One region of the Kitasatospora sp. NPDC023120 genome, then DNA from elsewhere that is predicted to be linked to it. Evidence: predicted binding sites of a transcription regulator. Region 1 holds the regulator's gene; each other region holds the start of a gene.
The links. Region 1 encodes HrcA, which represses chaperone genes, less so after heat shock. Its sites were predicted from a motif close to TTNGCACTCNGNNNNNCNGAGTGCNAA; they were not measured.
Positions count from the first base shown of each region.

Region 2: groL (chaperonin GroEL) is a predicted target of HrcA. The motif match lies at 2,505-2,531, and genes of this name have one in related genera.
Region 3: groES (co-chaperone GroES) is a predicted target of HrcA. The motif match lies at 1,419-1,445, and genes of this name have one in related genera.

Region 1 covers NZ_JBVHHY010000016.1:88,610-92,773, forward strand. Annotated here, with positions in the region: gene ACZ3TI_RS23795 (16S rRNA (uracil(1498)-N(3))-methyltransferase) at 49-798, opposite strand; gene dnaJ (molecular chaperone DnaJ) at 877-2,019, opposite strand; gene hrcA (heat-inducible transcriptional repressor HrcA) at 2,093-3,127, opposite strand; gene htpX (zinc metalloprotease HtpX) at 3,441-4,164, shown strand, end outside.
Region 2 covers NZ_JBVHHY010000053.1:19,205-23,368, reverse strand. Annotated here, with positions in the region: gene thrC (threonine synthase) at 1-1,300, shown strand, start outside; gene ACZ3TI_RS39220 (MoaD/ThiS family protein) at 1,345-1,623, shown strand; gene ACZ3TI_RS39215 (cold-shock protein) at 2,161-2,364, shown strand; gene groL (chaperonin GroEL) at 2,688-4,164, shown strand, end outside.
Region 3 covers NZ_JBVHHY010000001.1:387,052-391,215, forward strand. Annotated here, with positions in the region: gene ACZ3TI_RS01935 (polysaccharide deacetylase family protein) at 1-49, shown strand, start outside; gene ACZ3TI_RS01940 (THUMP-like domain-containing protein) at 50-1,225, opposite strand; gene groES (co-chaperone GroES) at 1,587-1,892, shown strand; gene groL (chaperonin GroEL) at 2,010-3,641, shown strand; gene ACZ3TI_RS01955 (LysR family transcriptional regulator) at 3,792-4,164, shown strand, end outside.

The DNA.
Region 1 (4,164 bases):
CCCGCTGGACCCCGCCGCGGGGTCGTAGTACGGGTGCCGGGCGCGGGGCTACGCCCAGCGGCCGGTACGTCCCAGCAGCAGCGCGCCGGCGGCCACCCCGGCGGTGGAGGTGCGCAGCACCGAGGGGCCCAGCCGGTACGGCTTCGCGCCGGCCTCGGCGAAGGCGGCCAGCTCCTCCGGGGAGACCCCGCCCTCCGGGCCGACCACGAGCACGAGGTCCCCGCCCTCGGGCAGCGCGGCGTGCGCCAGCGGCTCGGCGCCCTCCTCGTGCAGCACGGCGGCGAACGCGGCCTGCGCCAGCACGGGCGCCAGCTGCCTGGTGGTCATCGGGTCGCGCACCTCGGGGAAGCGCAGCCGCCGGGACTGCTTGCCCGCCTCGCGGGCGGTGGCCCGCCACTTGGCGAGCGCCTTGGCGCCGCGCTCGCCCTTCCACTGCGTGATGCAGCGGGAGGCCGCCCACGGGATCACCACGTCCACGCCGACCTCGGTCATGGTCTCCACCGCCAGTTCGCCGCGGTCGCCCTTGGGCAGCGCCTGGACGACGACGATCCGCGGCGCGGGCTCCGGCTCGCGGCGCACGGCGGCGACCGCCACGTCGATCGCGTCCTTGCCGAGCACCTCGGCGACCGTGCCGTCCACACCGAGGCCCAGCCCGTCGGCGAGGGTCACCGCCTCGCCGGCCGTCAGCCGCTTCACCGCGGCCGCGTGCCGCCCCTCCGGGCCGTCCAGGCGCACCACGGTGCCGGGCGCGGCGGCGGCGATCCGCCCGGTGTCGACGACGAAGACGGGCGCGGTCATGCGGGGGACCTCCAGGAGGGGGTGGGACGGGAACGCGAAAGGGGTGCCGGGCAGGCCCCGGCACCCCCTCCCGGACGGCTACCGGCCGTTGAAGGCGTCCTTCAGGCGGGAGAACAGGCCCTGCTGGCCCGGCGCGAACTGGCCGGAGGGCCGCTCCTCGCCGCGCAGCACCGCGAGGCGGCGCAGCAGGTCCTCCTGCTCGGCGTCGAGCTTGGTGGGCGTCTTCACCTCGACGTGCACTATCAGGTCGCCCCGGCCGCCCCCGCGCAGGTGGGTGATGCCCCGGCCGTGCAGCGGGATCGACTGGCCGGACTGGGTGCCGGGCCGGATGTCGACCTCCTCCAGCCCGTCCAGGGTCTGCAGTGGCACCTGGGTGCCGAGCGCGGCCGCCGTCATCGGGATGGTGACGGTGCAGTGCAGGTCGTCCCCGCGCCGCTGGAAGATGGCGTGGGTGGTCTCGGCGATCTCGACGTACAGGTCGCCGGCCGGGCCGCCGCCGGGGCCGACCTCGCCCTCGCCGGCCAGCTGGATCCGGGTGCCGTTGTCGACACCGGCCGGGATCTTGACGGTCAGGGTGCGGCGGGCGCGGACCCGGCCGTCGCCGGCGCACTCCGGGCACGGGGTCGGCACGACGGTGCCGAAGCCCTGGCACTGCGGGCAGGGGCGGGAGGTCATGACCTGGCCCAGGAAGGACCGGGTGACCTGGGAGACCTCGCCCTTGCCGCGGCACATGTCGCAGGTCTGCGCGGAGGTGCCGGGGGCCGCGCCCTCGCCGCTGCAGGTGGTGCAGGTGACGGCGGTGTCGACCTGGAGCTCCTTGGTGGTGCCGAACGCGGCCTCCTCCAGGGTGATCTCCAGCCGGATCATGGCGTCCTGGCCGCGGCGGGTGCGCGAGCGCGGCCCGCGCTGGCCGGCCGCGGCGCCGAAGAAGGCGTCCATGATGTCGGAGAAGCCGAAGCCCGCCGCGCCGGCCCCGAAGCCGCCCGCACCGCCGCCGCCGCCCGGGGACAGCGGGTCCCCGCCGAGGTCGTAGACCTGGCGCTTCTGCGGGTCGGAGAGCACCTCGTAGGCGGCGTTGATCTCCTTGAACCGCTCCTGCGTCTTCGGGTCCGGGTTGACGTCCGGGTGCAGTTCGCGTGCCAGGCGCCGGAACGCCTTCTTGATCTCGTCCTGCCCCGCATCCCGTCGGACGCCGAGTACCGCGTAGTAGTCCGTGGCCACCAAATGCTCCGCTTGTTCCGCCTGTAGTAGTGCTGCGACTGGACGCCGTCAGGTATCTGACAGCGGCTGATTGCTACGACTCGGCCAGGATCTGACCCACGTACCGTGCCACCGCCCGCACCGCCCCCATTGTGCCCGGGTAGTCCATCCGGGTCGGACCGATCACACCCAGTTTGGCCACGCTCTCGTCGCCCGAACCGTAACCGACCGACACGACCGAGGTGGAATTCAGCCCTTCGTAGGCGTTCTCCCGCCCGATCCGGACCGTCATCGCGGCGTCATTGGTCTCACCCAGGAGGCGGAGCAGGATGACCTGCTCCTCCAGGGCCTCCAGCACCGGCTGGATGGTGAGGGGGAAGTCGTGCCCGAAGCGGGTCAGGTTGGCCGTGCCGGCCAGCATGATCCGCTCCTCGTTCTGTTCGGCGAGCGTCTCGAACAGCGTCGCCAGGACCGTGCTGACGGTCGGCCGGTCGGCCTGCTCGAACATCGCCGGGAGCTCCTCCAGCAGCCCCGGCACCTCCGGGAGGCGCCGGCCGGCCGCCCTGCCGTTGATCACGCTCCGCAGGTCCGCCAGGACCGTCTCGCCGACCGGGCCCGGGCAGTCGACCATCCGCTGCTCGACCCGGCCGGTGTTGGTGATCAGCACCAGCATCACCTTCGCCGGGGCCAGCGCCACCAGCTCGATGTGCCGCACCGTGGAGCGCGTCAGGGACGGGTACTGGACCACCGCGACCTGCCTGGTCAGCTGGGCGAGCAGCCGCACGGTGCGCGCGACCACGTCGTCCAGGTCGACCGCGCCGTCCAGGAAGTGCCGGATGGCCCGGCGCTCGGGGGCGCTCATCGGCTTGATCTCGGCGAGCTTGTCGACGAAGAGGCGGTACCCCTTGTCGGTCGGGATGCGGCCGGCGCTGGTGTGCGGCTGGTGGATGTAGCCCTCCTCCTCCAGCGCCGCCATGTCGTTGCGGACGGTCGCCGGCGAGACCCCGAGGTTGTGCCGCTCCACCAGGGCCTTGGAGCCGACCGGCTCCTCGGTGCCCACGTAGTCCTGCACGATCGCGCGGAGCACGGCGAGCTTGCGGTCGTCCAGCTGGCGGACCTCACCGGCCATGGGGCACGCACCTCCGTCTTCGCACGTTGTCCGTCTGTTGTCCCTGTATGTCCCTGTGTGCTGCTGCGGGCCGCTCCGGGAGACCCCGGCCTTGGCACTCTGAACACCCGAGTGCCAAAACCGTACCTGCCAGTGTACGGCCCGGGTCCTACGGCAGGAACGGCCCGACCGGGGTGATCCTCCCCGCAGTTCCTGGTGCCACCCGCCGCACCGCCCCCGCACCGGGACCGTCCGCGGTTCCCGGCGCGGGGGTGGTGCCCCGGGGCCGTCCGGGTGGCAGCATCGAAAGCGACGGCGAATGGAGGAGCAAGCGATGTCGAGCTCGGGCCAGCACACCCGTTTCGCGCCCGACCGCGGCCTGACCGGCCGCATGGTCGTGACGATGTTCGTGATCGGGCTGCTGTACGTCGGTTTCACCGGCCTGCTGATCGCGCTGCTGCGCGGCGCCTGGCCGCTGATCGTCCTGATCTCCGGCGGGCTGTTCGTGGCCCAGTTCTGGTTCAGCGACAAGATCACCGAACGGGCGATGGGCGCCCACCGGGTGTCCCCGGAGGAGTTCCCCCAGCTGCACGGCACGATCGACCGGCTCTGCGCCCTGGCCGACATGCCCAAACCCCGCGTGGCGGTCGCCGACAACGACATGCCCAACGCCTTCGCCACCGGCCGCAACCCGCAGAACACGGTGGTCTGCGTGACCACCGGCCTGCTGCGCCGGCTGGAGCCGGAGGAGCTGGAGGGCGTCCTCGCGCACGAGCTGTCCCACGTCGCCCACCGGGACGTCGCGGTGATGACCATCGCCGGCTTCCTCGGTGTGCTCGCCGGCGCGATGACCCGGATCGCCATGTACGGCGGCTTCCTCGGCGGCCGCAACAACAACGACCAGAACGCGGCCATCGTGGCCCTGGTCATCCCGCTGGTCTCGATGGTCGTCTACGCGATCAGCTTCCTGCTCACCCGGCTGCTCTCCCGCTACCGCGAACTCGCCGCCGACCGCGCCGCCGCCCAGCTCACCGGCCGGCCCAGCGCCCTCGCCTCGG
Region 2 (4,164 bases), on a different contig from region 1:
CGACACCGTCGCACCCTCCCCCAGCCTTCGGCCGGGGGGACCCCGACCCGTGGACCTCGGCCCCGCCACCGCCCTGTCCTGTCGGGAGTGCGGCACCCGCTTCCCGCTCGGTCCCAGCTTCGCGTGCCTGGAGTGCTTCGGCCCGCTGGAGATCGCCTACGAGTTCGGCAGCGAGGGCGCGGAGGAGCTGCGCAAGCGGATCGAGGCCGGTCCGGCGTCGATCTGGCGCTACGCGCCGCTGCTGCCGGTGCCGGCGGATGTCGCCTCGAAGCCGAACCTGAACCCCGGCTGGACCCCGCTGGTGAAGGCGGACAACCTGGGGCGGGAGCTCGGGTTCACGGCGCAGCTGCACATCAAGGACGACTCCGGGAACCCGACGCACTCGTTCAAGGACCGCGTGGTGGCCTGCGCGATCGAGGCGGCGCGGGCGTTCGGCTACACGACACTGTCCTGCTCATCCACCGGCAACCTGGCCGGCGCGGTGGGGGCGGCGGCGGCCCGGGCCGGGTTCCGGTCCTGCGTCTTCATCCCGCACGACCTGGAGCAGGGCAAGGTCGTCATGGCCGGGGTGTACGGCGGCGAGCTGGTCGGCATCGAGGGCAACTACGACGACGTGAACCGCTTCTGCTCGGAGCTGATCGGCGACCCGGCCGGGGAGGGCTGGGGCTTCGTCAACGTCAACCTGCGGCCGTACTACGGAGAGGGCTCCAAGACGCTGGCGTACGAGATCTGCGAGCAGCTCGGCTGGCGGCTGCCGGAGCAGATCGTGATCCCGATCGCCTCGGGCTCGCAGCTGACGAAGATCGACAAGGGGCTGCAGGAGCTGATCAAGCTCGGGCTGGTCGAGGACCGGCCGTACAAGGTCTTCGGCGCCCAGGCCGAGGGCTGCTCGCCGGTGTCGGCGGCGTTCAAGGCCGGCCGTGACGTGATCAAGCCGGTCAAGCCGGACACCATCGCCAAGTCGCTGGCGATCGGCAACCCGGCCGACGGCCCGTACGTGCTGGACATCGCCCGCCGGACCGGCGGCGCGGTGGAGGACGTCACGGACGCCGAGGTCGTGGCGGCGATCCGGCTGCTGGCGCGGACCGAGGGCATCTTCGCCGAGACCGCGGGCGGGGTGACCGTCGGCGTGCTCAAGAAGCTGGTCGAGACCGGGCAGCTGGATCCGGCCAAGGAGACCGTCGCGATCAACACCGGCGACGGCCTGAAGACCCTGGACGCCGTCTCCGACGCCGGGATGACCGCCGTCATCCGCCCGACGCTGGACTCCTTCCGCGACGCGGGCCTCGCGTCCGCCTGAACCACCCCCCCCACCCGCACGGCCGCACCCCCGCAAGGAGAGCCATGAGCGCCAACGTCCGCATTCCCACCATCCTGCGCACCTACACCGGCGGCGCCGCCGAGGTGACCGCCGAGGGCGCCACCCTGGGCGAGGTCATCGCCGACCTGGAGAAGAACCACGCGGGCATCGCCGCCCGCATCCTGGACGACACCGGCAAGCTGCGCCGCTTCGTCAACGTCTACGTGAACGACGACGACGTGCGCTTCGCGGAGGGCCTGGCGACCGAGATCCAGGACGGCGCGGGCATCTCGATCATCCCGGCGGTGGCCGGCGGCTGCTGAGTCGCGCCGACCGCCATTCGGCCGCCCGCACGTACGGAATTCCGCTCTCCGTATGTGCGGGCGGCCGGTTGCATTCCGGCTGGAATATTTCCGACCCGAGTCGGAGTAGAGTGTCGCTCGGCTGGGAACAGGGGTTCCTTCCCGATCCCCTCGGCGTTCCGCCGGAGGGTGTCCGGCCGGTGGGACCGGCCCGTGAAACATGTCAGGCGGATGTCAGAATTACCCTGGGGATTTGGGTAATTCGTCCGCTATGTCCGGCGTGAAATGCCGAGATTCTCCCGATTCATCCCGTGCTGTCCCTTGCTGCCGTGGCGGAATTACCGGCGGTTGACCCTGTTGCAGAGGGCTTCGATCCGGATACATTCAGCGGCGGTCGACGCAATCACCCGCTCGTCGGAAGCCGTTCGGTGTCCCGCGCGGAGGGTTGCGGCGTGCACGGCTGCGCCCAGGGGGGGTTCCCCGGGCCGGCCTTCAACCAACCCGGGCCCGCGACCTGCGGGCGCGTGAAGGGCCAGCACAGCACTAGGGGAGTTCGGAATGGCTCAGGGCACCGTCAAGTGGTTCAACGCGGAGAAGGGCTACGGCTTCATCGCGGTCGACGGTGGTGCGGACGTCTTCGTCCACTACAGCGCGATCCAGATGGACGGCTACCGCACCCTCGAGGAGGGCCAGCGGGTCGAGTTCGAGATTTCCCAGGGACAGAAGGGCCCGCAGGCGGACATGGTTCGCGCGGCGGTCTGACCCCTTCCGACTCCAGGAGCTCGGCGCGGCCCACGGCTGGCTGCTCTCCCGCTTCTCGACGGGCCCGTACGACACGTGTCGTACGGGCCCGTCGCCGTTCCCGGGCGGCCCCGGAGGCGGCTCGCGGGTCGGCGATTGGGCTTGCACTCGACCACCCGGAGTGCTAATCATTGGCGTTAGCACTCACAGCGTGAGAGTGACAGCGGACCGGGTCGGTGAGGCCCCCGGGAGCGGTAGGGGAATGGACCCCCGCACACCAGGGCCGTCCGTCGCGGGCACCCCTTGGTCCGAGCAGTCGACCGTGTCCCGGAGGACCACTTCAGATGGCCAAGATCATCGCCTTTGATGAGGAAGCTCGCCGCGGCCTTGAGCGTGGCATGAACCAGCTCGCCGACGCAGTGAAGGTCACGCTCGGCCCCAAGGGTCGCAACGTCGTGCTGGAGAAGAAGTGGGGCGCCCCCACGATCACCAACGACGGTGTCTCCATCGCCAAGGAGATCGAGCTCGAGGACCCGTACGAGAAGATCGGTGCGGAGCTCGTCAAGGAGGTCGCCAAGAAGACGGACGACGTCGCGGGTGACGGCACCACCACCGCCACCGTGCTCGCCCAGGCCCTGGTTCGCGAGGGTCTGCGCAACGTCGCCGCCGGCGCCAACCCGATGGCTCTGAAGCGCGGCATCGAGAAGGCCGTCGCCGCCGTCTCCGACCAGCTGCTGGCCCAGGCCAAGGACGTGGAGACCAAGGAGCAGATCGCCTCCACCGCCTCCATCTCCGCCGCTGACACCCAGATCGGCGAGCTGATCGCCGAGGCCATGGACAAGGTCGGCAAGGAAGGCGTCATCACCGTCGAGGAGAGCAACACCTTCGGTCTGGAGCTCGAGCTCACCGAGGGCATGCGCTTCGACAAGGGCTACATCTCCGCCTACTTCGCCACCGACCTGGAGCGCATGGAGGCGACCTTCGAGGACCCGTACATCCTCATCGCCAACTCCAAGATCGGCTCGGTCAAGGACCTGCTCCCGCTGCTGGAGAAGGTCATGCAGAGCGGCAAGCCGCTCGTCATCATCGCCGAGGACGTCGAGGGCGAGGCCCTGTCGACCCTGGTCGTGAACAAGATCCGCGGCACCTTCAAGTCCGTCGCCGTCAAGGCCCCGGGCTTCGGCGACCGCCGCAAGGCCATGCTCGGCGACATCGCCATCCTCACCGGTGGCACCGTGATCTCCGAGGAGGTCGGCCTCAAGCTGGAGAACGCCGGCATCGACCTGCTGGGCACCGCCCGCAAGGTGGTCATCACCAAGGACGAGACCACCATCGTCGACGGTGGCGGCGACAGCGAGCAGGTCGCGGGCCGCGTGAACCAGATCCGCGCCGAGATCGAGAACAGCGACTCGGACTACGACCGCGAGAAGCTCCAGGAGCGCCTCGCCAAGCTGGCCGGCGGCGTGGCCGTCATCAAGGCCGGCGCGGCCACCGAGGTGGAGCTCAAGGAGCGCAAGCACCGCATCGAGGACGCCGTCCGCAACGCCAAGGCCGCCGTCGAGGAGGGCATCGTCGCCGGTGGTGGCGTCGCCCTGCTGCAGGCCGGTGTCGCCTTCGACAAGCTGGAGCTGGACGGCGACGAGGCCACCGGTGCCAACATCGTCAAGGTCGCGCTCGAGGCCCCGATCAAGCAGATCGCGACCAACGCCGGCCTCGAGGGTGGCGTCGTGGTGGAGAAGGTGCGCAACCTCCCCGCCGGTCACGGCCTGAACGCCGCCACCAACGAGTACGTCGACCTGGTCGCCGAGGGCATCATCGACC
Region 3 (4,164 bases), on a different contig from region 1:
CTTCTCGGTCGCCCGACTCGAGGACTACATCCAGGCCCCCGCCACCTAGCTAGGACGCCCGGACCGGCTGCCCCAGCATCATCAGCGGGCCGTGGTCGGTGCGGCTGAGGATCACCGTGACGGTGTTCGGCCCGGACGGCTTGAGCTGGCGGCGCAGCTCCTCCGGGGTGATCGCCATCCCGCGCTTCTTGATCACCACCGTGCCGACCGCGCGCTCGCGCAGCAGCGCCTTCAGCTTCTTGATGTTGAAGGGCAGCACGTCGGTGAGCTCGAAGGCGTGCGCGTACGGGGTGGCGACCAGCTCGTCCGAGGTCAGGTAGGCGATCTTCGGGTCGATCAGCCGGCCGCCGACCTGCTCGGCCACCTCGGCCACCAGGTGGGCCCGGATCACCGCGCCGTCCGGCTCGTACAGGTAGCGCCCAACCGGGCCGGCCGGCGGGTCGGGCAGGTCGCCGCCGGTCAGGCTGGCGGCCTGCGGCAGCAGCGTGGCGCGGTGCGGGTGGGCGGCCCTGGTGCCGAACCAGAGCACCGCCTCCTTGACGTCACCGTGGTCGGAGACCCACTCGGCCTCGGCGTCCTCGGGGACGGCCTCGTGCGGGATGCCGGGCGCGACCTTCAGCGCCCCGATCGGGGTCCGCCGACCGGCCTCGATCGCCCAGGAGAGCGGCGGGGCGTACGCCTCGGGGTCGAACACCCGGCCGCGCGAGGTCCGCCGGGCCGGGTCGGTGAACACCGCGTCGTAGCCGGTGACGTCCACCTCGGCGACGTCCGCGCAGCGCACCTCGACCAGCTCGGCCAGGCCCAGGGCGGCGGCGTTGGCCGCGGTGGCGGCGCAGGCCGCCGGGTCCTTGTCGACGGCCAGCACCTCGATGCCCGCCCGGGCCAGCGCCAGCACGTCCCCGCCGATGCCGCAGCACAGGTCCGCCAGCCGCCGTACGCCCAGCTCGGCGAACCGGCGCGCGCGCCACTCGGCCACGCTGCGCCGGGTGGATTGCTCGACCCCGTTGGGCGTGAAGTACATCAGGTCGGCGTCCGCCCCGAACTTCGCCCGCGCCCGCTGCCGCAGCCGCGCCTGCCCGAACGCCGCCGACACCAGCTCCGCCGGGTGCTCCCGCCGCAGACGGGTGGCCAGCGCCAGCTCCTCCTCGGGGGTGAACTCGCGCAACTCGGCGAGCAGGGCCTGACCCTCGGGGGTCAGCAGGGGCTGGAGGTTCTCGGTGTCCACGTGGCCATTCTGACCGGTCTCAGTGGAGCAGGGCGGCCGGCCAGAACCCCAGCAGCCAGAGGACGGGCGCCGCCGCCGTGACGTACGGCGTGAACCGGTACCCGAGCCGCCACGCACGAGTGTGCCGAGGGGAGCGGCTGTCGTACACGAGTACGGGTACTCACCCGTCGTGCGGGATTTCCGGGGCGCGTCGTTGGCACTCTGGTTGACTGAGTGCTAACACGGGCCTATGGTCGTCCTTGGCACTCCCCACCGGGGGAGTGCTAACGCGAAGACGTGTGTCTGACCCCCGCGACGGCAGACTCGCAGGCTCGCCCCTACCCGTTAGAAAACCCCGTAATCTCCGAAGGGGAGCTCGGACGTGACCACCAGCAGCAAGGTTGCCATCAAGCCGCTCGAGGACCGCATCGTGGTCCAGCCGCTCGACGCCGAGACCACCACGGCCTCCGGCCTGGTTATCCCGGACACCGCCAAGGAGAAGCCCCAGGAGGGTGTCGTCCTGGCCGTCGGCCCGGGCCGCTTCGAGGACGGCCAGCGTCTGCCGCTCGACGTCGCCGTCGGTGACATCGTCCTGTACTCGAAGTACGGCGGCACCGAGGTGAAGTACCAGGGCGAGGAGTACCTGGTGCTCTCCGCCCGCGACGTTCTCGCGATCATCGAGAAGTAAGTCGTCCCCGACCCGCCCCGGATCCGTGTCCTCAGTGACAGTGGCCCGGGGCGTGGTTGTTGGTTCACGTAGTTCGGCGGCCGGTGGGCCGGCCGCAGCCCCGAGGGAATAGGGAACATGGCGAAGATCCTGCAGTTCGACGAGGACGCCCGCCGCTCGCTGGAGCGCGGTGTCAACAAGCTGGCCGACACCGTCAAGGTGACCATCGGCCCCAAGGGCCGCAACGTCGTCATCGACAAGAAGTTCGGCGCCCCGACCATCACCAACGACGGTGTCACCATCGCCCGTGAGGTCGAGCTGGACGACCCGTACGAGAACCTTGGCGCGCAGCTCGTCAAGGAGGTCGCCACCAAGACCAACGACGTCGCGGGTGACGGCACCACCACCGCCACCGTGCTGGCCCAGGCCCTGGTCAACGAGGGTCTGCGCAACGTCGCCGCCGGTGCCGGCCCGGCCGCCCTGAAGAAGGGCATCGACAAGGCCGTCGCCGCCGTCTCCGAGCACCTGCTGTCCGTGGCCCGCGAGATCGAGGGCAAGGACGACGTCGCCGCCGTCGCGTCCCTCTCCGCCCAGGACGTCCAGGTCGGCGAGCTGATCGCCGAGGCGATCGACAAGGTCGGCAAGGACGGTGTCATCACCGTCGAGGAGTCGAACACCTTCGGCGTGGAGCTGGACTTCACCGAGGGCATGCAGTTCGACAAGGGCTACCTGTCGCCGTACTTCGTCACCGACGCGGAGCGGCAGGAGGCGGTCCTGGAGGACCCGTACATCCTGATCAACCAGGGCAAGATCTCCTCCATCCAGGAGCTGCTGCCGCTGCTGGAGAAGATCCTGCAGGGCGGTGCCACCAAGCCGCTGCTGATCATCGCCGAGGACGTCGACGGCGAGGCGCTGTCGACCCTGGTCGTGAACAAGATCCGCGGCACCTTCAACGCCGTCGCCGTCAAGGCCCCGGGCTTCGGCGACCGCCGCAAGGCGATCCTCGGCGACCTGGCCACCCTGACCGGCGGCACGGTCATCTCCGAGGAGGTCGGCCTCAAGCTCGACCAGGTCGGCCTGGACGTGCTGGGCACCGCCCGCCGCGTGACCATCACCAAGGACGAGACCACCGTCGTCGACGGTGCCGGTGACGCCGAGGCCGTGGCCGGCCGCGTCGCCCAGATCAAGGGTGAGATCGCCGCCACCGACTCCGACTGGGACCGCGAGAAGCTGCAGGAGCGCCTGGCCAAGCTGGCCGGCGGCGTCTGCGTCATCAAGGTCGGCGCCGCCACCGAGGTGGAGCTGAAGGAGCGCAAGCACCGCCTGGAGGACGCCATCTCGGCGACCCGCGCCGCGGTCGAGGAGGGCATCGTCGCCGGCGGTGGCGCCTCCCTGGTCCACGCCGCCAAGGTGCTGAACGACGGCCTGGGCCTGTCGGGCGACGAGGCCACCGGTGTCGCCGTGGTCCGCAAGGCGCTGCACGAGCCGCTGCGCTGGATCGCCCAGAACGCCGGCCTGGAGGGCTACGTCATCACCTCCAAGGTCTCCGAGCTGGAGATCGGCCAGGGTTACAACGCCGCCACCGGCGAGTACGGCGACCTGGTGAAGGCCGGCGTCATCGACCCGGTCAAGGTCACCCGCTCCGCCCTGGAGAACGCCGCTTCGATCGCCTCCCTGCTGCTCACCACCGAGACCCTCGTGGTGGAGAAGAAGGAGGAGGAGGCCGACAACGGTCACGGCCACTCCCACGGTCACGGCCACTCGCACTGAGGCCTGAACCACTGACCGGAGGCCCGGTCCGCACCCCGCACGGGGAGCGGACCGGGCCTCCGGGGTTTACCGCTTCCGTCTCCACGACGGTCAGCTCTTCAACTATCAGTAGAATTTTGCAGAACGCAAAGAATGCCTTATAACTAAGGCATGATCGAGGCCCGCCATCTGCGCGTCCTGCGTGCCGTCGCCCGCACCGGCTCCTTCTCCGCCGCCGCCCGCGAGCTGGGGTGTACGCAGCCTGCCATCAGCCAGCAGATGAAGGCCCTGGAGAAGTCCGTGGACACCCCGCTGGTGGTCCGTTCGGGCCGCGGGATGCAGCTCAGCGAGGCCGGGCGGGTGCTGCTCAAGCATGCCACCGGGATCCTGGCCGGGCTCTCCGCCGCGGAGGAGGAGGTGGCCGCGATCGCCGGGCTGCGGGCCGGACGGGTGCGGCTGGTCTCCTTCCCGACCGCGAGTTCCACCCTGGTGCCGCCGGCGGTCGCCCGGCTGCGGGACAGCCATCCGGGGGTGCGCGTGTCGC